3 regions of the Streptomyces sp. S186 genome follow, and region 1 is predicted to be linked to each of the others. Evidence: riboswitches for the same ligand, from Rfam matches in the RefSeq annotation. Region 1 holds a riboswitch; each other region holds the start of a gene.

Region 1 (9,801 bases):
TCGTCAAGGACCTGCCGCTGCTGATCGCGTTCGCGGTGCTGGCCGCGTACACCTACTCCTCGGGGCTGCGGGCGCCCGCGCTGATCGCGTTCGTCAAGGACGGGCTGATCTACCTCGTCATCGCGGTGGCGATCATCTACATCCCGATCAAGCTGGGCGGCTTCGGCGAGATCTTCCACGCGGCCGGCAAGGCGCTCGCCCAGCCCGGGCCGATCGCCGGCAAACCGCGCGGCGAACTGACCAGCGGCCCCAACGCCCAGTGGGCGTACGCCACACTGGCGCTCGGCTCGGCGCTGGCGCTGTTCATGTACCCGCACTCGATCACCGCGACGCTCTCCTCGCGCAGCCGCAACGTCATCCGCCGCAACACCACCATCCTCCCGCTCTATTCCCTGATGCTGGGCCTCCTCGCGCTGCTCGGCTTCATGGCGCTCAAGGCCGGGACGGACACCCGGGGCAACGCCCAGCTGGCGATCCCGCAGCTCTTCGCGGACATGTTCCCCAGCTGGTTCGCGGGGGTGGCGTTCGCCGCGATCGGCATCGGCGCGCTGGTGCCGGCCGCGATCATGTCGATCGCCGCCGCCAACCTCTTCACCCGGAACGTCTACAAGGACCTCCTCAAGCCGGGCGCCACGCCCGAGCAGGAGCACAAGGTCGCCAAGCTGGTCTCCCTCCTGGTCAAGGTCGGTGCGCTGGTCTTCGTCCTCACCATGGACAAGACCGTCGCCATCAACTTCCAGCTGCTGGGCGGGATCTGGATCCTGCAGACCATGCCGGCGCTGGTCGGCGGCCTGTTCACCCGCTGGTTCCACCGCTGGGCGCTGCTGGCCGGCTGGGCCGTCGGCATGGTCTACGGCACCCTCGCGGCATACGGGGTGGCCGGCCCGACCCAGCAGCACTTCGGCGGCTCCAGCGCGGAGATCCCCGGCATCGGGCAGATCGGCTATATCGGCCTCACCGCGTTCGTCCTGAACGTCGTGGTGACGGTCGTCCTGACGCTCGTCCTGAAGGCCCTCAAGGCCCCCGAGGGCACCGACGAGACCTCCCCCGACGACTACACCGCCGACCTCGGCGACCAGGGCGTCACCGCCGACCTGTCACCGGCCACGACGGGGGCACCGGCGGGGCACTGACGCTCCATCACCCGCGGACTAGGGCGCTTCTGACGGATCTCGGTGGAGGAAGGAGCGGCGCCTGGTGCGTGCTCTCGCAAGGCGCCGGGATGGCTTCATAGCGGAGCTATGGAGACATTTCGGCAACGCCGCGAGAGTGCGTGCCAGGCGCCGCGACGCCGCGGAGATCCGTCAGAAGCGCCCTAGGGCCGCCGCACTCCCCCAGCGGGGCGCGGCGGCCCTTCGCGCTGCGCATACCTGCGGGAATGATATGAGGCGGCGACACAAGATGTGGGGGTGCGCGCGGGGAGCAGCACAAGATGTATGCTCGTCCTCGCTGTCGCCGCAGGGGAATCCGGTGCGAATCCGGAACTGTCCCGCAACGGTGTGTGAGCGTGATCCACGGGCCGTCCCCACGAGCCCGGCGGCCCGCTCCCGAGTCCGAGGACCTGCCGACGGTACGTCCGCACCGCCATCGGTGCGGCGTCGATACGTCCGGGCCCCGAGGGGTGGGCCGACTGGACGCCGCGCGGCCGGCCCGCGCACCCCCGGCTCGCCGCGGGGTGCCCCCTTGCCCGCACGGCTCCCGTCGCGCCACCGCCCCTCCCGGCCCCCGCCGAGTGAGGGAGAGCATCAGGTGACCATCGCGCCAACGGAGCCCGCGTCAGACGCCGAGGTCGTGCAGCCCGTGGTGGCCACGCCTCCCGCGAACGAGGACGGCCCGGGCGTCGCCCTGCTGCGCACGCTGACCGAGCTGACCGCGGACCTGACCGCGACCGACCCCGGCAAGGTGGCCGCCGCCGCGCTGCGCGGCCGGCACCCCGGGTCCGACGAGGCCGAACTGCGGTCGCTGGCCATCGAGGCCGCGGCCGGGCTGATCGGCGACGAGCCGCAGTACTCCCGGCTCGCGGCCCGCCTGCTCACCCTCGCCATCGCCGAGGAGGCCGCCGGGCAGGGCGCCACCTCCTTCTCCGCCTCGATCGCGGTCGGCCACCAGGAGGGTCTGATCGCGGACCGCACCGCCGAGTTCGCCGGCACGCACGCCGCGGGGCTGGACGCGCTGGTGGAGCAGGCCCTGGCAGCCGGCGCCGACGACCGGTTCGGGTACTTCGGGCTGCGCACCCTGCACTCGCGCTATCTGCTGCGCCACCCCACCACCCGCAAGGTGATCGAGACGCCCCAGCACTTCCTGCTGCGGGTGGCCTGCGGCCTGGCCGAGGACGACTCCGCGCGGGCGCTCGCGGACGTCGCCGAGCTGTACCGGCTGACCAGCACGCTCTCCTACCTGCCGTCCTCCCCCACGCTCTTCAACTCCGGCACCCGCCACCCGCAGATGTCCTCCTGCTATCTGCTGGACTCGCCGCTGGACGAGCTGGACTCGATCTACGACCGCTACCACCAGGTGGCGCGGCTCTCCAAGCACGCCGGCGGCATCGGGCTGTCGTACTCCCGGATCCGCGCCCGCGGTTCGCTGATCCGCGGCACCAACGGGCACTCCAACGGCATCGTGCCGTTCCTGCGCACCCTGGACGCGTCGGTGGCGGCGGTCAACCAGGGCGGCCGCCGCAAGGGCGCGGCCTGTGTCTACCTGGAGACCTGGCACGCCGACATCGAGGAGTTCCTGGAGCTGCGGGACAACACCGGCGAGGAGGCCCGCCGGACCCACAACCTCAACATCGCGCACTGGATCCCGGACGAGTTCATGCGCCGGGTGGAGGCGGACGCGGACTGGTCGCTGTTCTCCCCCGCGGACGTGCCCGAGCTGGTCGACCTGTGGGGCGCGGAGTTCGACGCCGCCTACCGGGCCGCGGAGGCCGCGGGCAAGGCTCTCAAGCAGGTGCCGGCCCGGGTGCTGTACTCCCGGATGATGCGCACCCTCGCGCAGACCGGCAACGGCTGGATGACGTTCAAGGACGCCGCCAACCGCACCGCCAACCAGACCGCCGAGCCCGGCCGGGTCGTGCACTCCTCCAACCTGTGCACGGAGATCCTGGAGGTCACCGACGACGGGGAGACCGCGGTCTGCAACCTGGGGTCGGTCAACCTCGCCGCGCACCTCGGTGCCGACGGCGAGATGGACTGGGAGAAGCTGGACGCCACCGTCCGCACCGCCGTGACCTTCCTCGACCGGGTCGTGGACATCAACTTCTACCCGACCGAGCAGGCCGCCGCCTCCAACTCCCGTTGGCGGCCGGTCGGTCTGGGCCTGATGGGCCTGCAGGACGTGTTCTTCCGGCTGCGGCTGCCGTTCGACTCGGCCGAGGCCCGGGAGCTGTCGACCCGCATCTCCGAGCGGATCATGCTCGCCGCCTACGAGGCGTCCGCCGACCTCGCCGAGCGGCACGGCCCGCACGAGAACTGGTCCGCGACCCGCACGGCGCGCGGTGTGCTGCACCCGGACCACTACCCGAACGCCGAACCGCGGTGGGCGGACCGCTGGGCGGCGCTGCGCACCCGGATCGCCACGACCGGTATGCGCAACTCCCTTCTGCTGGCCATCGCGCCGACCGCCACTATCGCCTCCATCGCCGGCGTCTACGAGTGCATCGAGCCGCAGGTCTCCAACCTCTTCAAGCGCGAGACGCTGTCCGGCGAGTTCCTCCAGGTCAACACGTACCTGATCGAGGAGCTGAAGGAGCTGGGCCTGTGGGACGCGCGGACCCGGGACGCGCTCCGCGAGGCCAACGGCTCCGTCCAGGAGCTGACCTGGATCCCCGAGGACGTACGGCACCGCTACCGCACCGCCTGGGAGATCCCGCAGCGCGCCCTGATCGACATGGCCGCGGACCGCACGCCGTTCCTGGACCAGAGCCAGTCGCTCAATCTCTTCATGGCGTCGCCGACCATCGGCAAGCTCAGCTCGATGTACGCCTACGCCTGGAAGCGCGGCATCAAGACCACCTACTACCTGCGCTCGCGGCCGGCGACCCGGATCGCACAGTCGGCGCGCGCCGCGTCCGTCCCCGCGCAGCTTCCGGTGACCGATCCCGAGGCGGTCGCCTGCTCCCTGGAAAACCCCGAGTCCTGCGAGGCATGCCAGTAATGTCCCACCCGTCGCCTGAAACGAACGCCGCGGCCGCGCACACCGCCACCACCGACGGCAAGAAGAACCTCCTCGACCCGGGCTTCGAGCTGACCCTGCGTCCCATGCGGTACCCGGACTTCTACGACCGCTACCGCGACGCGATCAAGAACACCTGGACCGTGGAGGAGGTCGACCTCCACTCCGACGTGGCCGACCTCGCCAAGCTCTCCCCCGGTGAGCAGCACCTCATCGGCCGCCTGGTGGCGTTCTTCGCCACCGGCGACTCGATCGTCGCCAACAACCTGGTGCTGACGCTGTACAAGCACATCAACTCCCCCGAGGCGCGGCTCTACCTGAGCCGGCAGCTCTTCGAGGAGGCGGTGCACGTCCAGTTCTATCTGACGCTGCTGGACACCTACCTTCCCGACCCGGACGACCGGGCCGCCGCCTTCGCGGCCGTGGAGAACATCCCGTCCATCCGGGAGAAGGCCGAGTTCTGCTTCAAGTGGATGGACTCGGTGGACAGTCTGGACCGCCTGGAGTCCAAGGCCGACCGCCGCCGCTTCCTGCTCAACCTCATCTGCTTCGCGGCGTGCATCGAGGGCCTCTTCTTCTACGGCGCCTTCGCCTACGTCTACTGGTTCCGGTCGCGCGGCCTGCTGCACGGCCTGGCCACCGGCACCAACTGGGTGTTCCGCGACGAGTCGATGCACATGGAGTTCGCCTTCTCCGTGGTGGACACCGTCCGTGAGGAGGAGCCCGACCTCTTCGACGACGCGCTCCAGCAGCAGGTCACCGACATGCTCAAGGAGGCCGTGGAGGCGGAGCTGCAGTTCGCCCGCGACCTGTGCGGTGACGGCCTGCCCGGCATGAACACCGCGTCGATGCGCGAGTACCTCCAGTGCGTCGCCGACCAGCGGCTGCGCCGCCTGGGCTTCCCGCCCGTCTACGGCTCGGAGAACCCGTTCTCCTTCATGGAGCTGCAGAACGTCCAGGAGCTGACCAACTTCTTCGAGCGGCGCGCCTCGGCCTACCAGGTCGCCGTCGAGGGCTCGGTCTCGTTCGACGACGACTTCTGATCCGTTCTGATCCCTTTCTGATCCCGGCCGCCGGGCCTGTCGTTCCGGCCGCCCGCCGAATGTGAGCGTTCGATTAGCGGGCGGCCGGAGCGGCAACCGGAAGCCTGCCCACCACATCTACGCAGACATGGAGGGCAGGAAAACGGGCACGAAGAAGAGCCGCCGGTACATCGACTATCCCCGCCTGGGCCGCAAGGGGGTGCGCCGCTGGCTGCCGTCGTGGCGCCTGTGGCTGGGCACGTTCGCGTTCGGCCTCGCCTGTCTGGCGGGGCTGTTCGCGTTCGTCTACGCGAAGGTCGACATCCCCAACGAGAACGCCCAGGCCGCCCGCGAGGCCACCGTCTACTACTGGGCGGACGGCAGCCAGATGGTGAGCGTCGGCGCCGTCAACCGGCAGAACATCTCCCTCGACAAGGTGCCGAAACCCGTCCAGAACGCGGTGATAGCGGCGGAGAACGCCACCTTCTACGAGGACCACGGGGTCTCGCTCACGGGAATCGCCCGGGCCGCGGTGAACATGATCTCCGGCGGGGACACCCAGGGCGGTTCGACCATCACCCAGCAATACGTGAAGAACACGTATCTCTCGCCGGACCAGACCGCCACCCGCAAGGTGAAGGAATTCATCATCGCGCTGAAGGTCAACAACCTGAAGTCGAAGGCGGAGATCCTGCGCGGCTATCTCAACACCAGCTGGTTCGGGCGTGGTTCGAACGGTATCCAGGCGGCCGCGCACGCCTATTACGGCATCGACGCCAAGGACCTGAATCCCAGTCAGGGGGCGCTGCTGGCCGCGCTGTTGAAGGGCGCCGAGCAGTACGACCCGGGGCTGGGCAAGGCCAACCACGAGCGGGCGGAGGCCCGCTGGAAGTGGATACTCGACCGGCTGGTCGCCACCGGCGCGATGAGCAAGGAGGAACGGGCGCAGTACCGGGAATTCCCCGAGCCGCGCCCGGTGGCCAAGCCCACCAGCCAGGCCGGCCAGATCGGCTATCTCGTCGACATCGCCAACAAGTTCGTGAAAAGCGCCACCGGGCTGACCGACAAGGACCTGGCCCGCGGCGGCTACCGTATCCACACCACCTTCGACAAACAGCGCACCCGCCGCCTGGAAAAGGCGGTCGACGACGTCCGCGAGAAGAACCTCGACCCGAAGAACCGCGCCGCGGACACCTACGCGGAATTCGGCGCGGCCTCGGTGCGCCCCGGCGACGGCGCGATCGTGGCGCTCTACGGCGGCGCGGACGCCACCCGGCACTTCAGCAACAACGCGGACACCACGGCGGTCCCGGCCGGCTCCGCCTTCAAGCCGTTCGTGCTGGCCGCCGCCCTCCAGCAGGAGGCCGAGCAGTACGGCGACCAGCCGCGCCCGGTGGACGCCCCCGGCCGGGCCGAGGAGCTGCGCGGCGCCCTGCTGCAGGGCACGAACGTGCCGTTCGTCCGGGCCGGGAAGCAGTTCGGGCTGGCGCGGATACGGGACCTGGCGCTCGGCCTCGGACTGCGCAAGGAGAGCCTGGCGCAGCTGGAGCAGACCTTCCCGCTGGGTACCTCTGCGCCCAGCGCCGTCCGGCTGGCCAGCGCGTACGCCACCTTCGCCGACGGCGGGCTGCACGCCGAGCCGTACGCGGTCGCCAGGATGACCTACCAGGGCGCGAGCGTGCCGGGATTCGAGCGTCCCGAGCCCCGGCGGGTGGTGGCGCCGTCGGTGGCGCAGGAGATGACCAACACCCTGTCGGGGCTGGGCTGGCGGGCCCTGGGCGGGCCGGACGGCAAGCCGGTGCGGCAGCCGGTCGCGGCCGCGGTCACCGAGGCCGGGGACCGGATGAAGTCGGCGTGGTTCGTCGGCACCCCGCCGCGGCCCGGCGCCTTCGACTGGCGTCCCGGGCCGGGCACCGGGGCCGGCTCCGGCGTGCGCGCCGCGCGGACTCCCGACGGCGGGGACGGCGCCGAACCCACCACCGCGATCACCCTCTTCCGCAACAAGCCGGGCGCCCCGCAGCTGCTGCCCCTGAACGGCATCGGCGGCCCCGACACCGGGCTGGGCACCTCGCTCCCGCCGCAGGTCTGGGCCGCCTACCAGGGCGCCGCCTGACGGGCGCCCCGCTCCCCCGTCCGTCCCGGACGCGTCAGTCGTTGGGGACGACGGGGTAGCGGGGCTCCCGCTCGGCCATCTGCTTCAGCGCGTCCTTGCGGTCCCGCTTGGAGAGCCGGTCGATGTAGAGGTAGCCGTAGAGGTGGTCCGTCTCGTGCTGGAGGCAGCGCGCGAAGTAGCCGGTGCCCTCGACCACGATCGGCTCGCCCTTGGCGTTCTGCCCGCGGACCACCGCGTAGTCGGGGCGGGGCAGCTCGGCGTACGCACCGGGGACGGACAGGCAGCCCTCGTTGGAGTCGTCCAGCACCCGGCGGCCGGCGGGCAGCTCGTCCAGGACGGGGTTGCAGACCGCGCCGACGTGCCGGACACCCTCGTCGTCCGGGCAGTCGTAGACGAAGACCTTGAGGTCCACGCCGATCTGGTTGGCGGCCAGGCCGACGCCCTCGGCGGTGCGCTGGCTGGCGAACATGTCGTCGATCAGCTGCGCCAGCTCGTCACCGAACTCCGTGACGTCCTGGCACTCCTTGTGGAGGACCGGGTTGCCGACCACGGTGATCGGACGGGAGGTGCCGCGCTCCCGGTGGGCCGCCTCGCGCTCCGCGGCGTCCGTGACGTCGTCGACGAACGCGACGCTCTCCTGCTGATCACTGTCCTGCTGGGCCATCTCCGCCGTATGCCTTCCTGCAAAACCCTCGGGTAACGCCCCAAGCCTACGGGGACCCGGCCGCCGCCAGGGCCCGGCCGCCGTACTCGCGGCCGCCGCCGGCCCGCGGCCCGGCGGCCGGGCGTCAGCAGACCTCTTCGAGATCGCGCCATTCGCGGGTGTCCGGGCTGTCCGCGACCCAGCCGTCCAGCAGGCCGCGCACCAGGGCCGCGGGCGCCGCGATGCCGCACTCGCGCTCGGGGACCCAGAGCGAGCCGGAGCCGGCGGTGCGGTGGCCCAGCGGGCCGGGGTGGCCCGGCTCGCTGTGGTCGTGCGGGTCCAGGTGCTCGCCGTCGCCCTCGTCGCTGGGCATCCGGCTCTCCGAGCACGTCCGGCACAGCAGCCGCACCGACGACGACCAGTCCTCCGCGGCGAAGCCGGCGTCGGCCGCCAGCTGCTCCAGCGCGTCCCGGTCGGCCTCGGCGGCGGCCTCCAGCAGCACCACCCAGGTGGGCACCGGCGACGGCGCCCACAGCTCGATCTCGTCGAAGACCGGGAACGTCCGGGTCTCGCCGCCGACACCGGTGGTGGTCCGCTCGCCGTGCGGGACGCCGTCGTGCAGCACCACCTCGCCCCAGCGCCGCCCGGAGGACGGCAGCGGGATGGACAGCACCTCGATGCGGGCCGGGTCCAGCCGGCGGCCCCAGACCACCTCGGCCTCGCCCTCGGGCGAGAGCCGGACCGCGGCGCTGCCCAGCGCCATGCCCCGTGGCTCCCCGGTGGGCGTGCCCTCGCCGGGGACCTTCAGGCCGTACGCCTGCCAGGCACGGCGGGCCAGCGGCCAGTCCTGGAGGGCGGTGGCGGCGATGCCGACGTTCCACCAGTCGGGGGCCCCGGTCTCGCGGTCCAGCAGCGCCACCGCGCGCAGTCCGGCGGCCCTGGCCTGCTCCCAGTCGTGCCGGAACTTGTGCAGCAGCGCGAGGTTGAACCAGGACTCCGACAGCCACGGCTCCATGTCCGCCGCGCGGGTCAGCAGCGCCCCCGCGTCCTCGTAACGGCCGTCGCCGATCAGCGTGAAAGCGCGGTCGGTCGCCTGCCGCCACGAGGCGGAAGGCCGGTGCCGTACCTTGCCGAAGATCTTCACGATTCCCGCCTGCTGGTTGCTCTTGTGCCGCTCCGGAGGCGTCCCGGGCGGCGCCCGGGGCCTTCTGGGGGCCCACTCGACAACCTGCCACAGATTGCCGTCGGGCTCAGCCTGGTGTGCTGCGCCCCCGTGCGGCTCATGCCCTGCGCCGACCCCCTGAACCCCCGTGCGGGGGGCTCTCTTCGCATCCAACCATGCCCATCTCGTGGGCCGCTCATTACCCATGGGTTCCCGGGCGGTGGATGGGCCGGGAACACCGCGCGGCAAGGGTGTACGGGGCCCGTACCGGGGCGTGCGAAGCCGTTCCGCGCCCCGGCGCGCACACCGCTCGCGATCGGCCCGCCCGGCCGCCGCGGAGATCCGTCAGAAGCGCCCCAGCACCCGGGCGAGCGCCGCGACGACCGCGGGCTCGTGGTCCCGGGCGGTGGCCAGCCGCAGCCGTTCCAGGGCGCGCAGCCGCCCGGCGGGCCCGGCGGCGCCGGCCACGAGGTCGTCATAGGCGTTGACGGTGCGGACGATACGGGCGGTGACCGGCTGTTCGCGGTACGGATCGGCCTGCCGCTCGACGATCACCGCGACCTGCGGCGGGGCCCCGGTCTGCCGGGCCACGGCGCCGCCCAGCAGCGCGATCCGGCGCTGTTCGGCGGGCGGCAGCGGGGCGGTGGCGCCGTCCGGCACCGGGTCGACGAGCGAGAGCTGGCCGATG
Region 2 (9,801 bases), 4.5 Mb from region 1:
GGGTGGTGAAGTAGTGCTGAAGCTGCCCGTGGGACATGCCTGCTTCGCGTGCGACCTCGCGCAGCGAGAGGTGCCCGACGCCGCGCTGCTCCACTACGCGCCACAGCGCACGGGCGATGGTCTCGCGACGTTCGCGGTGGTCCACCTGTTTCGGCATGGTCGGCTTTCCTGCGGGCCTCTCGGGAACTCTTTCCCATACGGTTGGCATAGTACATTCGCCGAGGTGGGACTCACGGTCGGCGGACCGCTTTCCCAGTGACCGACGGAGGCCCCGTGTTCGCCTTGCCGCTTGATGACCGTGCCGAGCTGCGGCCCTTGGAGCCCTGGCAGGCACAGGAGTTCCTCGACCACATGGACCGCGCCCGGCCCACGGTGGACCCCTGGATTCCGTGGGCGACCCGTACCACTGACCTGGAGTCCGCGATCCAGGTCCTCCAGGGTTATGCGGACGGCCAGGCAAAGGACGGGCCGCGGATCTACGGCATCTGGCTGGAGGGCGTGCTGGTCGGCGGCGTGATGTTCACGCAGTTCGATGCGGCCCTGGGTGTCTGTGAGATCGGATGCTGGCTGGAATCGGCGGGGGAGGGGCGCGGACTGGTGCACCGGGCGAGCCGGGCACTGATCGACTGGGCCTTCCGCGAGCGCGGGATGAGTCGCGTGGAATGGCGGACCACCCCGGCCAACAAGCGCAGTATCGAGGCGGCCCGCCGGCTCGGCATGCGGCGCGACGGAGTGTTGCGCAGGCAGTTCCCGTACCGGGGAGTCCGGCATGACACCGAGGTCTGGTCCGTCCTCGCCGAGGAATGGGCGGACTGAGGCGCGCCTGCCGTGCGGCGCGCCGGCGGTGTCCGTGGCGGCCGGTTCAGTGCAAGGCGTCGCGTCGGAAGGCGTCGCGGCCCGCCGTTGGGAGGTAGCGCGGTGCCTGCCAGGCGTGCAGGCGGTGCTCCACCGCGGCGCCCAGGGACAGGAGTGCGGCGTCCTGGCGGTTGCCGGCCATCAGGAGCAGGCCCACGGGCAGCTCGTGTACGAACCCGGCGGGTACCGACAGTGACGGGTAGCCGGCTACGGCCGCGGGGGTCGAGGACGGGATGATGTCGTTGTCGCCCCGTGCGCAGTCGGTCGTCCAGGCAGGGGGGTTGGTGGGTGCGGCGATGGCGTCCAGTCGATGGGTGGCCATGGTCTCGTCGAGTGAACGGCGGGCCAGGTTCGTCAACTCCGCACGTGCCGCACGGTACTTCGGATCGGTGGTGGGCGGCGCGGCGAGGGCCTGCTCGAAGAGCTCCTGTCCGGCGAAGCAGCTCCGTTCTGCCGGGTGGGTGCGGTTGAACGCGATCAGCCCGGCGAGGTTCCGCGGTCCGCCGCGGGTGGTGAGATAGCCATCGATGTCCCGGTGGAACTCGCTGAGCAGCGTGGGGATTTCCAGTTCCGCGATGCGCTTCTGGTACGGGGGCGTCACCTCGACGACGGTGGCTCCCGCGCTCCGTAGCCGCTCCGCGGTGCGGGCAACCAACGCGTCCACCTCCGGCCCCAGTTCGGGCAGCCGCCACAGGCCGATCCGTTTGCCACGCAGTCCGCTTGTGTCACGCGGTTCGCTTGTGTCACGTAGTCCGCTGGAGCGGGTCGGTGTGTCCGGATGGCTGGCGGGCGTGCCCGGGCGCGTGGCGTCGTCATCACGGAGCGTCGCCAGGGTGAGCGCGGCATCGGTCACATTGCGGGCCATGGGGCCCGCGGTGTCCTGTTGCGCCGAGATCGGGACCACCCCGGCCTGACTGACCAGTCCCAGACTGGGTTTGTGGCCCACCACCCCGTTCATCCCGGCCGCACACACGATGGAACCGTCCGTCTCGGTGCCGATCGCCACCTGCGCCAACGACGCGGCCAGCGCGGCGGCCGAACCGGCGGACGAGCCGCAGGGATTGCGGTCCAGCACGTACGGGTTGTGGGTTTGCCCGCCCACCGCCGACCATCCCGAAGTCGGCTTTGTGGAGCGGAAGTTCGCCCATTCGGACAGATTGGTCTTGCCGAGGATCACCGCGCCCGCCTCCCGCAGTCGGACCACCAGCGCCGCGTCGCGGTGTGGCGGGCGGCCGGCCAGTGCCAGCGACCCGGCACTGGTGGGCATATCGCGGGTGTCCACGTTGTCCTTGAGCAGGACGGGGATGCCGTCGAGTGGGCCGCGGGTCGCACCGTGCCGGTGTCTGGCGTCGCTGGCGGCTGCCTGGCGCAGCGCCGCCGGGTCGGTGCGCAGCACCGCATGGACCTTCGGATCGACGGCCTGGATCCGCCGCAGATAGGCGGCGGTCAGTGCCTGGGAGGTCAGCGCTCCGTCCGCCATACGTGCCTGGAGTTGCGGAATCGTCACGGTGTCGAGATCGACGCCCAGGCGAGTCGACTCCGCACGCGTCGACAACGGACTTGTGGGTGTACGGCCCGCCGGTGGTGGACCTCCAGTGCCGGCGCCGGCCCCGGTCGCGTCTGCGGATGAATCCGGCGCGGCCGCGCACAGCGAGCCCGTGACCAGGACGGCAACCAGTGCGGCCGCCGCCCGAATACTCCGCTTTCTCATGCTCCGCATGCTCCTCATGAGGGGCAGCGCACTACGGGCCGGCGGGCCGGCACAAGGGACTTTCACGCGACTTTCACGCCGTGGCGGCTTGCAGGGCGCCCGGTGCTGCCGCGGTGGCCCCGTCCGACGCTCAGCCGGGCGGACGGGTGCGGGATACTGTTCCCCCGTAATTGCCGGCACGGGTGGGGGTACGGGTGCGACCGCTGGCGAAGGGCGATCCGCGACAGATCGGGCCGTTCCGGATCATTGGGCTGCTCGGCGGCGGCGGAATGGGCCGGGTCTATCTCGGCCGCGCGGGGGACGGGCGGACCGTGGCGGTGAAGACCGCACGCTCCGAACTCGCCGACGACCCCGGCTTCCGCAAGCGCTTCGCCCGTGAGGTGGCCGCGGCCGGGCGGGTCGGGGGACCGTTCGTGGCGCCGGTGGTCGATGCCGCGCCGCAGGACGACGTGCCGTGGATGGCGACCGAGTACGTGCCGGGCGTCCCCTTGAGTTCCGCGGTGCACGACGTGGGACCGTTGGCCGAGCGCACCGTGTGGCTGCTGACGGCCGGCCTGCTCCAGGCGCTGTCGGCGGTGCATGCGCACGGCCTGGTGCACCGCGATCTCAAGCCGTCCAACATCCTGCTCACCGCCACCGGCCCCCGCGTCATCGACTTCGGCATCGCGCACTCCGCGGCGGACACCGCGCTGACGGCGACCGGCACCGCCCTCGGCACCCCGGGGTTCATGGCCCCCGAACAGCTCGTGATGAGCGGACCCGACATCACGGGCGCCGCGGATGTCTTCGCGCTCGGTGGCGTGATCGTCTACGCGGCGACCGGCGACGGCCCGTACGGCAACGCCGAGCCGCAGGTGCTGATGTACCGCACCGTGCACGAACAGCCGCAGTTCGGTCAACTCCCGGTGAAACTTGGTGGGTTGGCGGCATCGTGCCTGGCGAAGGACCCGGCGCGGCGACCGGCCCTCCCCGAGCTCGTCGCGCGGGTCGGCGCACCGGGCCCGTACGACGACTGGCTGCCGGACCCCCTCGCCGGGCAGCTGCACCGCCTGTCCGCACAGCTCGGCGACCCCAGATCCCACGACAGATCCCACGACACCTCCCCCGCGGGCCCGTCGGCCGCAGAGCCCGCCGGCGCCGCCTTCGACCTCGGCGCGCTGCCGACCCGCACGATGGCCGATCCCCCGAAGTCCCCGTCGCCCACCGCCCCACCGCAGGTCCCCACGCGCCCCGGTCCGCTGCCTGGGACGTACGGCCCGCCCGCGCCCTCGGGCCCGAGCCGTCGCCGTGTGCTTGCGGCGCTGTCCCTCGCCGGTGTCGCGGCCGGTGGCGGGGCGCTGGCCTGGACGCTGTGGCCGGAGGGCGGGAAGGCGGGCACGGGTGGCGGGGGTGCGGCGGGCAAGCCCGGCGGGGGCGCGAAACCGTCCGGCCGGTTGCCGCAGGCGATCGCGGACAAGGGCATCATCACCGTCGGCTCCGATATCGCCTATGCGCCGATGGAGTTCCTCAGCGACGGCAAGCCCGCCGGCCTCGACGTCGATCTGGCCGACGCCCTCGGCCGTGAGCTGGGCGTCCGCTGCACGTTCCGGAACGCGACCTTCGACTCCCTGCTCGCCGGCCTCGGCCAGGGCCGGTTCGACCTGGTCATCTCGGCGATGGTCGACACCAAGGACCGCCAGGGCGGGCAGGCGAGCGGGGCGAAGACCGGGGGAGGGGTCGACCTGATCGACTACTTCCAGGCGGGGCTGTCGCTCGTCGTGCGCAAGGGCAATCCGGACCACCTCGGCAAACTGGAGGACGTGTCGGGCAAGCCGGTTGCGGTTCAGCGCGGCTCCGCGGCCGAGAACTACCTCGACGAACTGAGCCGGCGGCTCCCCGCGCAGCCGACGCTCCGGAAATTCGACTCGACGGCCGAGGTCTACGACGATGTCGCCCAGCGCCGTTCCCTCGCCTGCCTCGACGACTTCCCGGTCGCGGCCTACACCGCGGCGACCCACACGGGCGGCGGCGCCTTCCAACTCGTCGGCGGACAGATCGATTCCGTCCCCTACGGCATCGCCGTCGCCAAGACCGGTACGGCACTGCGCGACGCCGTGCGCGAGGCACTCGACCGACTCATCCGGACCGGCGCCTACGCGAAGATCCTCCAGCGGTGGCACCTTCAGGACGGCGCGGTGGAGCGAGCCGTCGTCAACGGCGGACGGTAGGGCGTCCCTCCCCCCTCTCCCATGGGGCTCTCCTCTCCCATGGGGTTATTGGGCGGTTCTCCCGTGGGGTTATTGAGCGGTGGCGAAATCCTGCGTCCAGTAGTCGCCGGGCTGGGCGAGGCCGATGCCGGTCTCCTTGAACGAGCAGTCGAGGATGTTGCGCTTGTGTCCGGGGCTCGACATCCAGCCGGCCAGCACGCTCTCCGGGGTGGCGTATCCGTAGGCGACGTTCTCGCCGTAGCTGTTCCAGTTGTAGCCGGCGCCCTTGATCCGGGCGCCCGGGTCGGAGCCGTCGGATCCGGTATGTGACATATTGCGGTGGTCTGCCATGTCCTTGCTGTGGTCTTGGGCGGCTTTTGCCAGTTTTGCATTGACGGTCAGCGGGGCGCAGCCGGCCTTGCTGCGCTCCTTGTTGACCAGCTCCACCACACGGGCCGTGTCGACGGAGGCGGGGGCGGCGGAAGCCGCCATGGCGACGGAGGGGACACCCAGGGCGGCTACGGCGAGGGCGGCAAGCGTCAGCCGCCGGTGGTTGCTCTTCCTACGGTGCTTCTTCATGCCTGACCTCACTCGCTCGTTGCGCCGATGGCCGACATTCTGGGAAGTGCCGGCAGGGCGAGCAATGGGCACTACTACTAAACGGGACAGTTGATCCTTTGCCTCTTGCGGTGTGCGGGTGATCGTGCTGCCTCGCTCCGCGCGGCTTCGTATGCGTCTGGCACGACGTCAGGGGCGTGGACTCCGCTGGTGAACGACCGAAGCGGAGCGGCGGGCCGACCGCCGAGGCCCCGGGCGCACCTCATCGCCAGATCAAGCCGGACAAATTCTCATTTGTCGCCGCGGTGGTCACTACTAGGCACGATAGTTTCCGGCGTGCGCCGGTATGACGGATGTCACGGATGTGGGTTGTGGCGGCGGGCGCCCGGAACGGCAGCCGGAGGCGTGCGCCTTCGTCGACAAGCGCCTTCGTGGACAAGTGGCCCGTCCGGCCTTGGCGGGCCATCCGCCGCGCGGTAGTTTCTCTTCGATATCGACGACGGAGAAGCGGAAGCCGGTGGGACTCCGGCACGGTCGCGCCACTGTGTGCGGGACGCCTCGGGCGTCGCGTGAGTCAGACCCGCGGCCGTCGTCTTGTGCACCACCGAAATGGGACGCGAACTCCCAGAAGGAGGCTCTGCCATGGCGCAGACCATCGCCCGGCCGTCCGTCACCACCTCCGCCGCCCCCGTCACGCTGCCGCTGAAGGCGATCGCCCCGTGGGCGGTGTTCTTCGGCATCCTGATGCTGGTCCTGCTGTACTTCGTCGGCGCCGAGCAGGGCGCCACCTCCGTGTTCCAGGGCACCGACGTGCACGAGTGGGTGCACGACGCCCGCCACCTGCTCGGTTTCCCCTGCCACTGACACACACGGGGACGCCGCACATCATGAACTCCGCAACGGTCCGAAACCTGCTCGTACGAGGCATGCTCGCCGGCCTGGCCGCCGGCGGGCTCGCCCTCGTCGTCGCCTACTTCCTCGGCGAACCGAACGTCAACGGCGCCATCGGTTTCGAGGCGGCCCACTCCCACGAACACGAGATGGAGGTCGTCTCCCGCTCGCTGCAGTCCACCGCCGGCCTGGCCACCGGCGTCCTGGTCTACGGAATCGCCTTCGGCGGCATCGCCGCCCTCGCCTACTGCTTCGCCCTGGGCCGGGTGGGGCGGTTCGGTCCGCGGGCGACCGCGCTGCTGCTGTCGGGCTGCGCGCTGCTGGCCGGCTACGTGGTCCCGTTCCTGAAGTACCCGGCCAACCCGCCCTCGGTCGGGGAACCGGACACCATCGGCAAGCGCACCACGCTGTACTTCCTGATGATGCTGCTCGGCGTCCTGCTGGCGATCGGCGCCACGATGCTGGGCAAGCGCCTCGCGCCCGGGTTGGGCACCTGGTGGGCGACGGTGGTGGCGGTGGCCGCGTTCGTCGTCGTGGTCGGGTTGGCGTATGCGGTGCTGCCGGTCGTCAACGAGGTGCCGAAGGACTTCCCGGCCACGCTGCTGTGGCGGTTCCGGCTCTCGGCACTGGCCATCCAGACCGTCCTGTGGAGCGGATTCGGCCTGCTCTTCGGGGAGTTGGCCGAACGGCAGCTGAACCCTGAGCCGGTGTCGGAGGCGACGGCGCCGGGCGTATCCGCCGCGCACTGAGTCCCTAGGCACCGCGAGGGCATGCGGACCGTGCGGCCGGGCATCCCTATGCCTCGGTCGCCGGCTCCGCCTCGGCTGCGAGGGCACGTCCCAGCCGCAGGTTCCAGCGCCCGGACCGTCCGGTGAGCTCGGTGGCCGCGAGCGGAGGCACGTCGAGCCGCCAGAACGCCGTCTCCGGCGCGCCCAGCACGTGCAGCACCGCGGCCCGTACGACCTCCGGTTCGACCACGGCGAGCGTCCGTCCGTCGGTCCCACCACAGTCGTCCAGCCACCGCGTGACCCGCTCGCACAGGTCCCGTACCGACTCGCCGCCGTGCGGTGCCGCGCCGGGATCGGCCAGCCACCGGGCGACCGCGTCCGGCTCGGCGGCGCCCACCTCGTCGAGGGTGCGGCCCGTCCAGCGGCCCACGTTCAGGCCGGACAGTTCGGATGGTTCGGACCGTTCCTGGGCCGCCGAGGCGTCGAGGCCGAGTGCCGAGGCCGTCTCCCGGCAGCGCACGCTGGGGGAGACGCGGACCCGCGCGGCGGTCGGCAGGGAACCGGCCGCCGCGCGGGCCCGGGCCGCCCCGCCGTCGTCGAGCGACGAGCCGTCGTCGAAGCGGGCCTGCCGCAGCGATGCGCTGATCGCCGGCGAGATGAGGGTGAGGCGGCTGGTCACGCGGTCGTTCCTCCTGCTGCTGCGGGCGTGGGGTGGTGTCCCGCCACGGGATACGGCACATGGTGCGCCGGCGCGGTGAGCGGGGAGCGCCGCCGGGCCGTCGCGCCTCCGAATCTACGGTGTCGCCGCGCGGGGCGGCCATGCCTGAGGAGCGAGGATGCCCAGGACGTAGGCGCGGGCGACCAGGGCGCAGCGGGTCGGGGCGTCCAGCAGGTCCCGGAGGCGGCTGAGGTGGTAGTCGACGGTCTGCCGGGACAGGTGGAGCCGGGTGGCGATCTCGGCGTTGCTGCGGCCGGTCGCGAGCAGGGAGAGGATGCGGACCTGGCTGGCGGTGAGCGGCGGGTGCGGCTCGTGGGCGAGTGCCTGGTGGGTGACCACGGCCCAGACACCGACGGCGCGGGACCTGCCGCGGCCCACCGTCGTCAGGTGCAGACGGGCGCGGCGCTGCCGGCCGCGGCCGTCGAGGAGGACGGCGGAGGTCTGGAGGCGGCGGTGGCGGCGGGTGATCAGGGCGCGCCAGTCCCGTTCCAGCGCCGGTAGTTGCGAGTCGGGGGCGAGCAGGGTGTCGGCCCGGCTGCCGACGAGTTCCGAGAGGCGGGTGCCGAGCAGTTCGGCGGCGGCCGCGCTGGCCTGGAGGATCCGTCCGCCGGCGGAGAGCAGGGCGCACGGCAGTCCGCTGTGGTCGCGCAGCGCGCAGAGGCTGTCCTCCGCCTCCCGGCGCTGGTGCAGGGCGCGGGTGTAGTCGCTGATGTCGATATAGATTCCGGCCACACAGGTCTCGGTGCCCTCGCGGACCGGGAAGCGGTGCCCGGCCGCGTGGCCGCTGGTGCCGTCGGCGCGGTGGTAGGTGAGGGTGTGCCGGACCGGTGTGCCGCGGGCGAGCACGTCCTGGTCCAGTGCCAGTACCCGGTCGGCGTCGACCGGGGCGTCGACGTCGCGGACGTACTTGCCGATGACGTGCTCGGGCGTGGTGCCGTAGAGGTGGGCGTAGGCGTGGTTGGCCCAGCGGTAGCGGCCGGCGGCGTCCCGGATGAAGGCGGCGGCGGGGGCGAGGTCGGCGAAGGCGTCGAAGCGGCGGCCGGTGGTCTCGGCCGGGGCGACCTCGACGGCCACTCCGCGGGTGCGGTCCGGACGGGGGGCGTCCAGGGGCCAGTTCACGTCGAAGAGCCGGCCGTCGAACCGTGCCTGGCGGTGCGGGTTCCCCGGCGCGGCGGAGGGCGCGGGCGGCTCCCGGCGCAGGGCGTCCAGGAAGCGCTGGGCGGTGCCGGCGTCGTCGAAGGCCCCTCCGCCGCTGTCGATCACCCGGAGGTCGCGGTCGGCCTCCCACCAGGACACCGGGAGGTGTTCAAGCAGTGACTTCAGACCGGTCTCGTCCACGACTGCCTCTCTGTGCGGAGGAGTTGGCGGGGTGTGCCCGCGGCGGCGGTCTGCGGCCGCCCGCACGGGCATCCGTGGCATCCGTATCCCCGGCCCGCATGGCGTATGCCCGGTTCTCGGCCGATCTGACGCGCCTTCTCGCGGGCCGGCATTCTCCTACGGCATCACGGAACCTTCACAGTCGCCCTACGAACCCCTCGACTCTGGCATTTGCCTGAGGGGTCGGGGCCTGTGACGGCCCGGCAGCGGCCGTCCGACTGGTTCGCTGGAGTCAGGGCGTCCGGGTATCGGACCGCGGACGCCGACCGCCGCCAGAGAGACGGCCCCCAACCCCTTTGTGAAGGAGTCGGATTCCAGTGAGCTCGGTGCTGTTCGTGTATGCCAAGGGCGGACCGCCCTTGGGGTATGCCCTGTCACGGGTCGCCGCCCGCGCGGCGGTGCACCTGCTGGCGCTCAGCCCGCTGCCGCCCGCGATCGCCGCGACCGCCGGGCACCGGTGCGCCTCCGTGACGACCGCCACCGGGCCCGAACGGGGCGACCTGGTGTCCCTGATCGTCGACCGGGCCCAGGAGGTGGCCGCGGACGCGGTCGTCACCTTCTCCGAGTACGCGGTTGTCGCGGTCGCGGAGGCGTGCGCCAAGCTCGGCCTGGCCGGCGCCGGCCGGTCCGGTGCGCTCGCCCGCGACAAGCGGCTGATGCGCCGCGCCTGGGCCCAACAGGGCATTCCCCAGCCCCGGTTCCGGCCGGTGGCCGATGAGCGGGAGCTCCACGAGGCGGCCGCCGCGCTCCGCGCCCCGCTGCTGCTGAAGGCCGCCT
Region 3 (9,801 bases), 1.4 Mb from region 1:
TCGTGCCCGGCCTCCCCGACGACGCCTACGAACACGACGGTCAGCTGACCAAGCGTCATGTCCGGGCCGCCACGCTGGCCGCGCTGGCTCCCGGGCCCGGCGAACTCCTCTGGGACATCGGCGGCGGCTCCGGCTCCATCGCCGTCGAATGGCTGCGCGCGCACCGCAGTTGCCGGGCGGTCAGCGTCGAACGGGACGCCGTGCGGGCGGCCCGGATCGGCCGCAACGCGCGGGCGCTCGGCGTGCCGGCGCTGCGCGTGGTGCACGGTGCCGCGCCCGCCGCACTGGCCGGACTGCCCACGCCGGACGCGGTGTTCATCGGCGGCGGCCTGACCGCCCCCGGGCTGCTGGACGCCTGCTGGGACGCGCTGCCCCCGGGCGGCCGGCTCGTCGCGAACACCGTGACGCTGGAGTCGGAGGCGCTGCTGACCGAGTGGTACCGGTGCCACGGCGGCGAGTTGGTGCGGCTCGCGGTCGCCCACGCGGTGCCGGTCGGCGGCTTCACGGGCTGGCGGCAGGCCATGCCCGTCACCCAGTGGTCGGCGGTGAAGCCCGCACGCCCCGGCCCGCAGGAGGCCGCCGCGCCGGCCCGCTCCCAGGACCCCTCGCAACCCCTCCCAGGAGACCGACAGCCATGACCGTCTACTTCATCGGCGCGGGCCCCGGCGCCGCCGACCTGATCACCCTGCGCGGCGCCCGCACCCTCGCCGCCTGCGGGGTCTGCCTCTACGCGGGCAGCCTGGTGCCGCGGGAACTGCTCGCCGAGTGCCCGCCGGGGGCCCGGCTGGTCGACACCGCGCAGCTGGACCTCGACGCGATCACGGCGGAGCTGGTCCGGGCCCACGAGGAGGGCCAGGACGTCGCCCGGCTGCACTCCGGCGACCCGTCCGTCTTCAGCGCGGTGGCCGAGCAGATGCGCCGTCTGGACGCGGCGGGGGTGCCGTACGAGGTCGTGCCCGGCGTGCCCGCGTTCGCCGCGGCGGCGGCCGCCCTCAAGCGCGAACTGACGGTGCCCACCGTCGGCCAGACCGTCGTCCTCACCCGTGTCGCGCAGCGCGCCACGCCGATGCCCGAGGGCGAGGACCTGGCCACCCTGGGCCGCAGCGGCGCGCTGCTGGTGCTGCACCTCGCCGCGATGTACGTGGACCGGATCGTGGACGAACTGCTGCCCCACTACGGCGCCGACTGCCCGGCCGCGGTCGTGGCGATGGCCTCCCGCCCCGATGAACTCGTCCTGCGCGGCACGCTCGGCGACATCGCCGGCCAGGTGAAGGCCGCGGGCGTGGTGCGGACCGCGGTGATCATGGTCGGCCGCACGCTGGGTGCCGAGCAGTTCCGCGACAGCCACCTCTACTCGCCGGAGCGCGAGCGGCCGCACGCGCCCTGCGACGGCGCTGCCTGAGGGGCCGTCAAGGTCGGCGTGCACCGGGCCTGTCCGGCTGAATTGTATGACCGCATCGGGGTGAAAGTCCGTTTTTCCGACCTCGGAGGCCGGTAAGGAAGCTGCGACACACATGGGGGGCCGACGCAAAGGAGCACGCCAGGATGCGTACCAGAATGGCCGCCACCGCGGTGGTCGCCGCGACCGTGCTGACCCTCACCGGCAGCACGGTCGCCAACGCCAGCGGCAGGGACAACCCGCGCCGCTCGAAGGACAGCCCCATCAAGATGGCCGCCTGTGCCCTGGGCAGCGCGCTGGGCGCGCTGACCGGCGGGGACGACAGCTGCCTGCGCGAGCGGATGGAGCGCGCTCGCAGGGAGGCACGTCGCGAGGCGATGGAGCGCGAGGGCCTTTCCGATCACCGGAGGTCCTACCAGCGTGCGGACAGCTCGGAGGAGATGGGGCGCGCGGACGACATGGGCCGGCAGGACGAGATGGGGCGCGAGGAGGGGATGAGCCGCGGCGAGTATCTGCCGCGGATGTGACGACGGGTGGCACGGCAGGGCGTCGGATCCCGGCTGTTCGGCGGGGCGCGTTTCACGTGAAACATCCGACGCCGGTCGCGCCAGGGCCTGTCGTCACACTCCCGTCGTCCGTCGGAAGGGCGTGCAGAGCGCCGAACGCCAGGCGGGAGCCCGACGACAGGCCACAGACCACAGACACAGGCCCTAGGGCGCTTCTGACGGATCTCCGCGGCGTCGCGGCGCCTGGCACGCACTCTCGCGGCGTTGCTGAAATGTCCCCGTAGCTCCGCTATGAAGACCTTCCGGCGCCTTGCGAGAGCACGCACCAGGCGCCGCTCCTTCCTCCACGGAGATCCGTCAGAAGCGCCCTAGCCCGCCGGCCCCCGTGGCTCTGCCCGCCCCACCACCAGTCCCGCCCGGTCGATGCAGATGACGTCGACCGCGACCGGAGCTCCTCGGAGCACGGCCAGCGAGGCATCCCGGGCCGTGACCGCCACCAGGTCGCCGAGCGGAACGCCGGCCGCCGCGCACAACTGGAGCGCGGCGAGGCCGGTGTTCGCCTCGGCCACCGCCTGTGCCAGCGCCTCGCCGGCGCCGCCCTGCCGGGCCAGCTCGGCCAGGAAGCCCTTGTCCACCTGGGACCGTGCCGAGTGCAGGTCCAGGTGTCCGGCCGCCAGTTTGGACAGCTTGGCGAAACCGCCGCAGATCGTCAGCCGGTCGACGGGATGGCGGCGGATGTACTTGAGGACCGCCCCCGCGAAGTCCCCCATGTCCAGCAGTGCGTCCTCGGGCAGGTGGTGCAGCGCGACGACGACCTTCTCCGACGTCGAGCCCGTGCATCCCGCGACATGTCGCCGGCCGGCGGCGCGCGCCACGTCCACCCCGCGCCGGATCGAGTCGATCCACGCCGAGCAGGAGTACGGCACCACGATCCCGGTCGTCCCCAGGATCGACAGTCCGCCCAGGATGCCGAGGCGCGGATTCCAGGTGCTGCGCGCGATCTCCTCGCCGTGATCGACCGAGATCTCGACCTCGACGTCCGCGGTCGCCCCGTCGCCCCCGTGTGCCTGCGCGACGCGCGTCAGATGCTCCCGGATCATCTGCCGCGGGACGGGGTTGATGGCCGGCTCGCCGACGTCCAGCGGCAGTCCGGGGCGGGTGACCGTGCCCACGCCGGGCCCCGCCCTGAACACCACTCCGCTCCCGGTCGGCAGCGCCCGTACCGTGGCCCGGACCAGCGCCCCGTGTGTCACGTCGGGATCGTCGCCGGCGTCCTTCACCACCCCGGCCATGGCGGTGGCCGGTCCCGCGCCGGCAGTGGTCAGTTCCTCCACCGCGAGCGCGAAGGACGGCGTCTGCCCCTTCGGCAGCGTGATCGTCACCGGGTCCGGGAACTCCCCGCGCAGCAGCGCCGTGTACGCGGCGGTGCCGGCCGCCGTGGCACAGGCGCCGGTCGTCCACCCGTGCCGCAGCCCGGTGTGCGCGAGCTGGGCGCTCCGCCCTCCCGTACCCTTCGGTTGCGCTTCACCCACGGAGGAACCCGCCGCTCATGCCGTCGTCACCCGTCCACGACCCCGTCCGCCATGTACTGGTCCTCGGCGGCACCACGGAGGCCCGCCGGCTGGCCGCGGCCCTGGCCGAGGAGCCCGGGGTGCGGGTGACGTCCTCGCTGGCCGGCCGGGTGGCGGCGCCGCGGCTGCCCGCGGGGGAGGTGCGCATCGGCGGGTTCGGCGGCCCCGGGGGCCTCGCCCGCTGGCTGCGCGAGCACGCGGTGGACGCGCTCATCGACGCCACCCATCCTTTCGCCGGGACGATCAGTTTCCACGCGGCCCAGGCCGCCGCCACCGCCCATGTTCCCCTGCTGGCCCTCCGCCGGCCCGGCTGGGTCGCACGACCCGGTGACGTCTGGCACCCGGTCCCCTCGCTCGACGCGGCCGCCGCGGCCCTGCCCGCCCTCGGCAGCCGGGTCTTCCTCACCACCGGCCGGATGGGCCTGGCCCACTTCGCCCACCTCACGGACCTGTGGTTCCTGGTCCGCTCGGTGGACGCCCCCGAGCCCCCGCACCCGCCCCGGATGACCACCGTCCTGGACCGCGGCCCGTTCACCCTCGACGGCGAACGGGAACTGCTGCGCCGCCACCGCATCGACGTCCTGGTGACCAAGGACAGCGGCGCCGCGGCGACCGCCCCCAAGCTGGCCGCCGCGCGGGAGGCCGGGGTGCCGGTGGTGGTCGTCCAGCGGCCGCCGGTCCCCGAGGGCGTCCCGGTGGCCGACGAGCCGGGCGCGGCCGTGGACTGGGTGCGGGCGCTCCTCGGCTGACGCCGCGCGAGCGGTCAGCGTTCCGGGTACCTCCGCGGTGTCCAGACCGTCTCCGTGCCGTCGTCGCGCCGCACCCGCCGGGTCAGCGACGAGCCGACGAGCAGGATCGTGCGCATGTCGACCTGGGCGGGATCGAGGTCGATGAGCGGGACGGTGCGCAGCGACTCCTCGGGGCCGCCGATGTCGCGGGCGAGCATGACCGGGGTGTCCGGTGCGCGGTGCTCCAGGAGGACGTCCCGGGCCTTGCCGACCTGCCAGGTGCGGCTGCGGGAACCGGGGTTGTAGAGCGCCAGCGCCAGGTCGGCGGAGGCCGCCGCGCGCAGCCGCTCGGCGATCACCTCCCAGGGCTTGAGCCGGTCGGAGAGCGAGATCACCGCATAGTCGTGGCCCAGCGGCGCACCGGCCCGCGCGGCGGCGGCGTTGGCGGCCGTGACGCCCGGCAGGACGCGTACCGGCACGGCCCGGTAGGGCTCCTCCGACGCCACTTCGAGGACCGCGGTGGCCATGGCGAAGATGCCGGGGTCACCGCCGGAGACCACGGCGACCCGGCGGCCGCGGCGCGCCAACTCCAGGGCGAACTCGGCGCGTTCGGACTCGACCTTGTTGTCCGAGGGGTGCCGGCGCTGGCCCGGGCGCACCGGGACGCGGTCCAGGTACGTGGTATAGCCGACGAGGTCGTCGGCGGCGGCCAGGGCGCCGCGGGACTCCGGGGTGAGCCAGCGCGGACCGGCCGGCCCGGTGCCGACCACGACCACCTCACCGCGCTCGTCGGCGGCCGGCTCCGGCTCCCCGGCGGAGGAGGCGATGCGGCTCGGCACGACCGCGACGGAGAAGTACGGAACGGTGTCGGCGTCGACGTCGGCCAGCGCGCCGGTGCGCTCCCCGGCCATGGTGGCGCGCTCGACATAGCGGGCCTCCGCCATCCGGCCGGAGCGCTCCAGGGCCCGGCGGACGCTGGGGAAGGTGCGACCCAGCTTCATCACGACCGCGGAGTCGGCGGCGCTCAGACGCGCCGTCAGCTCCTCCTCGGGCAGGGTGCCGGGGAGGACCGTCAGCACCTCGTCGGCCTCGGTGAGCGGGGTGCCCAGGCGGGCCGCGGCGGCGCTGACGGAGGTGACGCCGGGCACGACCTCGGTCGGGTAGCGGTGCGCCAGCCGCTTGTGCATGTGCTGGTAGGAGCCGTAGAAGAACGGATCGCCCTCGGAGATCACCGCGACGGTGCGGCCGGCGTCGAGATGGGCGGCTAGCCGCGCCGCCGCCGCCTCGTAGAACTCGTCGAGAGCCCCGCGGTAGCCGCCGGGGTGGTCGGTCGACTCGGTGGTGACCGGGTAGACGAGGGCTTCCTCGATGTGGTCCGGGCGGATGTGCCCGGCGGCGATGGACCGCGCGATGGAGCGTCCGTGCCGGGCGCTGTGGTACGCCACCACATCGGCCCCGGCGATGATCTCCACCGCCCGCACGGTCATCAGGGACGGGTCGCCGGGGCCCAGGCCGACGCCGTAGAGGCGGCCGGTGGAACGCTCAGGGGAGGGCGCGGCCGGCTGGTCCGCCGCACCGCTGCTGGCCTGCTGCTCGCTCACGCTCACTCTTCCTCGCTCGCCAGGGCGTTGATCGCGGCCGCGGCCATGGCACTGCCGCCGCGCCGCCCGCGCACCACGATGTGGTCCAGCTTCGCCGGGTGGTCGATCAGCGCGTCCTTGGACTCGGCCGCGCCTATGAAACCGACGGGGATACCGAGGACCGCGGCAGGGCGCGGCGCGCCTTCCTCGATCATTTCCAGGAACCGGAAGAGCGCGGTGGGGGCGTTGCCGAAGGCGACCACGGCGCCCTCCATGCGATCCCGCCACAGTTCGAGGGCGGCGGCGCTGCGGGTGGTGCCCAGCCGCGCGGCCAGCTCCGGGACGGACGGGTCGCCGAGGGTGCACAGCACCTCGTTGTCGGCGGGCAGCCGCTTCCGGGTCACTCCGCTGGCCACCATGGTGGCGTCGCACAGGATCGGCGCACCGGCGCGCAGCGCGGCGCGGGCACTGGCCACCACCCCCGGGGTGAAGGCGAGGTCGCGGACGAGGTCGACCATGCCGCAGGCGTGGATCATACGGACCGCGACCCGGCTGACGTCGGCGGGCAGGCCCGAGAGGTCCGCCTCGGCGCGGATGGTGGCGAAGGACTGGCGGTAGATCGCCGCCCCGTCCTTTTCGTAGTCGAACGCGGTCACTGGGGCCTCGGGTTGGTGGGTTGAGGGGTGGAAGGAGAAGCAGAGGGGGCAGACGGCGGAGCACCGGGCGGGGGCAATGTTTCACGTGAAACCGGCGCCGGTGAGGCCGTTTCACGTGAAACGGCGGCCAGTTGAGATGTTTCACGTGAAACCGTCGGTGGCGGCGGGGAGTTGGGGCCCACCGCGGTGGTGCGGTAGCCCTCGGGCGTCGCCAGCGCATCGACCCAGGCGCCGTGCGGATGGCCGCAGCGCCGTTCGCAGCCCGACCAGTGGACGGGCAGCCTGGCGGGCACTGCGGAGCCGTCCGCCGGGACGGGCCGGCCCACGGAGAGCGCGGCCGCCGCCTCGCTCCGCACGTCCCTGCGGGACTTGGCGCAGCCGGGCAGGCCCGTGCAGGCGGTGACCCGGCGCCAGGGGGAGTCGGGGTCGGTGACCAGTCCGGCGGCGGCGAGGTCGGTCAGCCGCCGGGCGGCCAGGGCGGCGGGCAGGCCGGGGACGACGATGCCGCGCCAGGGCGTGAGGCGCAGCGTGCCGCAACCGTCGTCGTCGGCGATCCCGGCCAGCAACCGCCATTGGGCCACCGACAGACGGCCGAGCGGCGCGAGGACCACGACGGCGCGGCGGCCGTCGGGTCCGTCGACCGCACCGGGGGCGGTGGCATCGGCGTACGGCACGGCCGGCCGCGGGCCGGCGGCGTCCGCGTACTCCGCGGCGATGCCCGCGGTCCGCAGCGCGCGCTGCACCTCCCGGGCGGTCAGCGGCCGCGCTGCGGGCAGTTCGCGGACCCGCCAGGCGCCGTCGCCGCGCTCCGCGGCGGCGGCCAGGAAGACCTCCGCGGCCGTCAGCGCCGCCCGCGGGACGTCGTCCGCCGCGATCCGCAGCACCGCCCGCTCGTCGCCGACCCGCAGCAGCGCCCCGTACCCGGACGCGGTGTCCGGCGGATACGCGGTGTCCGCCGGGGCCCGCCGGCCGGATTCTGCGAGCAAGGTCACATCGCCGCCCAGGTCCGCCACATCGCCCCGTCCGTCGTCCAGGACGAACAGGAAACGGCCCGAGAGCGCCGTCGCCGGCTCGCTCGCGCACAGCAGTGCGTCCAGGCTCCGGGCCCACAACCGCACGTCGGAGGGGGTGTGCCGGTCCAGTCCGGCCAGCGGTGAGGCCAGCACGTTGCGGATCCGCTCATGGCGGACGGACGGCAGCAGCCCGGCGTCGGCGAGCAGACCGGCGAGCGCCTGCCCGCAGTCGTCGGGCAGGCCGCGGAGTTCGACGTTGCCGCGGGAGGTGAGCGAGAGACGGCCGTCGCCGAGGCGGTCCGCGGCGTCCGCCAGCGCGCTGGCCTGGCGCACCGTCAAGTCCCCGGCGGGCACCCGCACTCGGGCCAGCCGGCCGTCGGCGGCGGAGTGCAGCCGCAGCGCTCCCGGGCAGGCGTCACCGCGGTCCCGTACCGGCGGTCCGGGCCGGTCGGGGCGGGGTGCGGGGGTGGGCGGCATGGCGGCGAGCATACCTACGTCGGTGGCGCCCGGAACCGGGTCGAGGGGATCGGGTGAGACGGCCGCGTAGGCCCGCTCCCGCGGTCCGGCGGCAGCCCTTACTATGCAGGTCGGCGGGTCGGCTGACCCGCCGGACGCCAGCGACGGCGCCAAGGGAGGAAGCCCGGTGAGAATCCGGCGCGGTCCCGCCACTGTGAACCCGGCCACCGCCGGGTGAGCCAGGAACTCCCGCCGTCCATACGACCACCCGGGGCGTGGACACCCCGAGGAAGGGCTGCGCCGTGATTCTGCTGCTGTCGACCTCCGACACCGACCTGCTCAGCGCACGCGCGGCCACCGGCCCCGTGCCGTACCGGCTCGCCAACCCCGCCCGCCTCGACCTCGCCGAACTCCCCGGCCTGCTGGAGGGCGCCGACCTCGTCGTCGTCCGCCTCCTCGGCGGCCTCCGCGCCTGGGAGGACGGCCTGGACGTGCTGCTGGCCGCGGACCAGCACCGCCCGGTCGTCGTGCTCACCGGCGAACAGGCCCCCGACGCCCAGCTCATGGAGGCGTCCACGGTCCCCGTCGGCATCGCCGCCGAGGCACACGCCTACCTCGCGCACGGCGGCCCGGCCAACCTCTCCCAGCTGGCCCGCTTCCTCAGCGACACCGTCCTGCTCACCGGCCACGGCTTCGAGCCGCCCGCGGCCGCGCCGTCCTGGGGCCCGCTGGAGCGCGCCGCGACGGAGGCGGCCGGCCCGACGGTGGCGGTGCTCTACTACCGCGCCCACCACATGAGCGGCAACACCCGCTTCGTCCACGACCTGTGCGACCAGATCGAGCGCGCCGGCGGCCGTCCGCTGCCGCTGTACGTCGCCTCGCTGCGGGCCCCCGAGCCGGAGCTGATCGAGGAGCTGCGCGCGGCCGACGCCCTCGTCACCACCGTGCTCGCCGCGGGCGGCACCAGGCCCGCCGAGGCGTCCGCGGGCGGCGACGACGAGTCCTGGGACGCGGGCGCACTGGCCGCCCTGGACGTGCCGATCCTCCAGGCGCTCTGCCTGACCGGGTCGCGCGCCGCCTGGGAGGAGAACGACGAGGGCCTCTCCCCGCTCGACGCCGCCTCGCAGATCGCCGTGCCGGAGTTCGACGGGCGGCTGATCACCGTGCCGTTCTCCTTCAAGGAGATCGACGAGGACGGCCTCCCGGTCTACGTCGCCGACGCCGAGCGAGCCGCCCGGGTCGCCGGGATCGCCGTCCGGCACGCCCGGCTGCGCCACATCCCGGCTACTGAGAAGCGGCTGGCGCTGGTGCTCTCCGCCTACCCCACCAAGCACTCCCGGATCGGCAACGCGGTCGGCCTGGACACCCCGGCCAGCGCCGTCGAGCTGCTGCGCCGCCTGGCGGCCGAGGGCTACGACTTCGGCGACGAACCGGTGCCCGGCCTCGCGTCCGGCGACGGCGACGAGCTGATCTACGCCCTCATCGAGGCCGGCGGCCACGACCAGGAGTGGCTGACCGAGGAACAGCTGGCCCGCAACCCGGTCCGCATCCCCGCCGCCGACTACCGCCGCTGGTACGCCACGCTGCCGCAGGAGCTGCGGGAGTCCGTCGAGGAGCACTGGGGCCCGCCGCCCGGCGAGATGTTCGTCGACCGCAGCCGGAACCCCGAGGGCGACATCGTGCTGGCCGCCCTGCGCCGCGGCAATCTGCTGATCCTCATCCAGCCGCCGCGGGGCTTCGGCGAGAACCCGATCGCGATCTACCACGACCCCGATCTGCCGCCGTCCCACCACTACTTGGCGGCCTACCGCTGGATCGCCGCGCCCGCCGCCGACGGCGGGTTCGGCGCCGACGCCATGGTCCACCTCGGCAAGCACGGCAACCTGGAGTGG

Evidence for each region. A riboswitch is a leader RNA that binds a small molecule or an ion and turns the genes downstream of it on or off. The one in region 1 is predicted to bind cobalamin.
Region 2: another riboswitch for cobalamin. It lies ahead of ACRAS8_RS31865 (CbtB domain-containing protein); the one in region 1 lies ahead of ACRAS8_RS11970 (ribonucleoside-diphosphate reductase subunit alpha).
Region 3: another riboswitch for cobalamin. It lies ahead of cobN (cobaltochelatase subunit CobN); the one in region 1 lies ahead of ACRAS8_RS11970 (ribonucleoside-diphosphate reductase subunit alpha).

Annotation. Positions count from the first base shown of each region.
Region 1 is NZ_CP193932.1:2,898,008-2,907,808, forward strand. Features, by position in the region: gene mctP (monocarboxylate uptake permease MctP) at 1-1,133, shown strand, start outside; cobalamin riboswitch at 1,433-1,564, shown strand; gene ACRAS8_RS11970 (ribonucleoside-diphosphate reductase subunit alpha) at 1,750-4,155, shown strand; gene ACRAS8_RS11975 (ribonucleotide-diphosphate reductase subunit beta) at 4,155-5,216, shown strand; gene ACRAS8_RS11980 (transglycosylase domain-containing protein) at 5,344-7,308, shown strand; gene def (peptide deformylase) at 7,343-7,972, opposite strand; gene ACRAS8_RS11990 (tetratricopeptide repeat protein) at 8,097-9,095, opposite strand; gene ACRAS8_RS11995 (HD-GYP domain-containing protein) at 9,459-9,801, opposite strand, start outside.
Region 2 is NZ_CP193932.1:7,361,488-7,371,288, forward strand. Features, by position in the region: gene ACRAS8_RS31840 (TetR/AcrR family transcriptional regulator) at 1-157, opposite strand, end outside; gene ACRAS8_RS31845 (GNAT family N-acetyltransferase) at 274-816, shown strand; gene ACRAS8_RS31850 (amidase) at 863-2,566, opposite strand; gene ACRAS8_RS31855 (protein kinase domain-containing protein) at 2,761-4,773, shown strand; gene ACRAS8_RS31860 (CAP domain-containing protein) at 4,843-5,331, opposite strand; cobalamin riboswitch at 5,772-5,914, shown strand; gene ACRAS8_RS31865 (CbtB domain-containing protein) at 5,953-6,174, shown strand; gene ACRAS8_RS31870 (CbtA family protein) at 6,198-6,950, shown strand; gene ACRAS8_RS31875 (histidine phosphatase family protein) at 6,997-7,608, opposite strand; gene ACRAS8_RS31880 (PAS domain-containing protein) at 7,723-8,985, opposite strand; gene ACRAS8_RS31885 (ATP-grasp domain-containing protein) at 9,342-9,801, shown strand, end outside.
Region 3 is NZ_CP193932.1:4,325,898-4,335,698, forward strand. Features, by position in the region: gene cbiE (precorrin-6y C5,15-methyltransferase (decarboxylating) subunit CbiE) at 1-638, shown strand, start outside; gene cobM (precorrin-4 C(11)-methyltransferase) at 635-1,402, shown strand; gene ACRAS8_RS18560 (hypothetical protein) at 1,546-1,926, shown strand; gene ACRAS8_RS18565 (cobalt-precorrin-5B (C(1))-methyltransferase) at 2,274-3,437, opposite strand; gene ACRAS8_RS18570 (cobalt-precorrin-6A reductase) at 3,455-4,225, shown strand; gene ACRAS8_RS18575 (precorrin-2 C(20)-methyltransferase) at 4,240-5,811, opposite strand; gene ACRAS8_RS18580 (precorrin-8X methylmutase) at 5,808-6,440, opposite strand; gene cobG (precorrin-3B synthase) at 6,437-7,942, opposite strand; cobalamin riboswitch at 8,028-8,177, shown strand; gene cobN (cobaltochelatase subunit CobN) at 8,212-9,801, shown strand, end outside.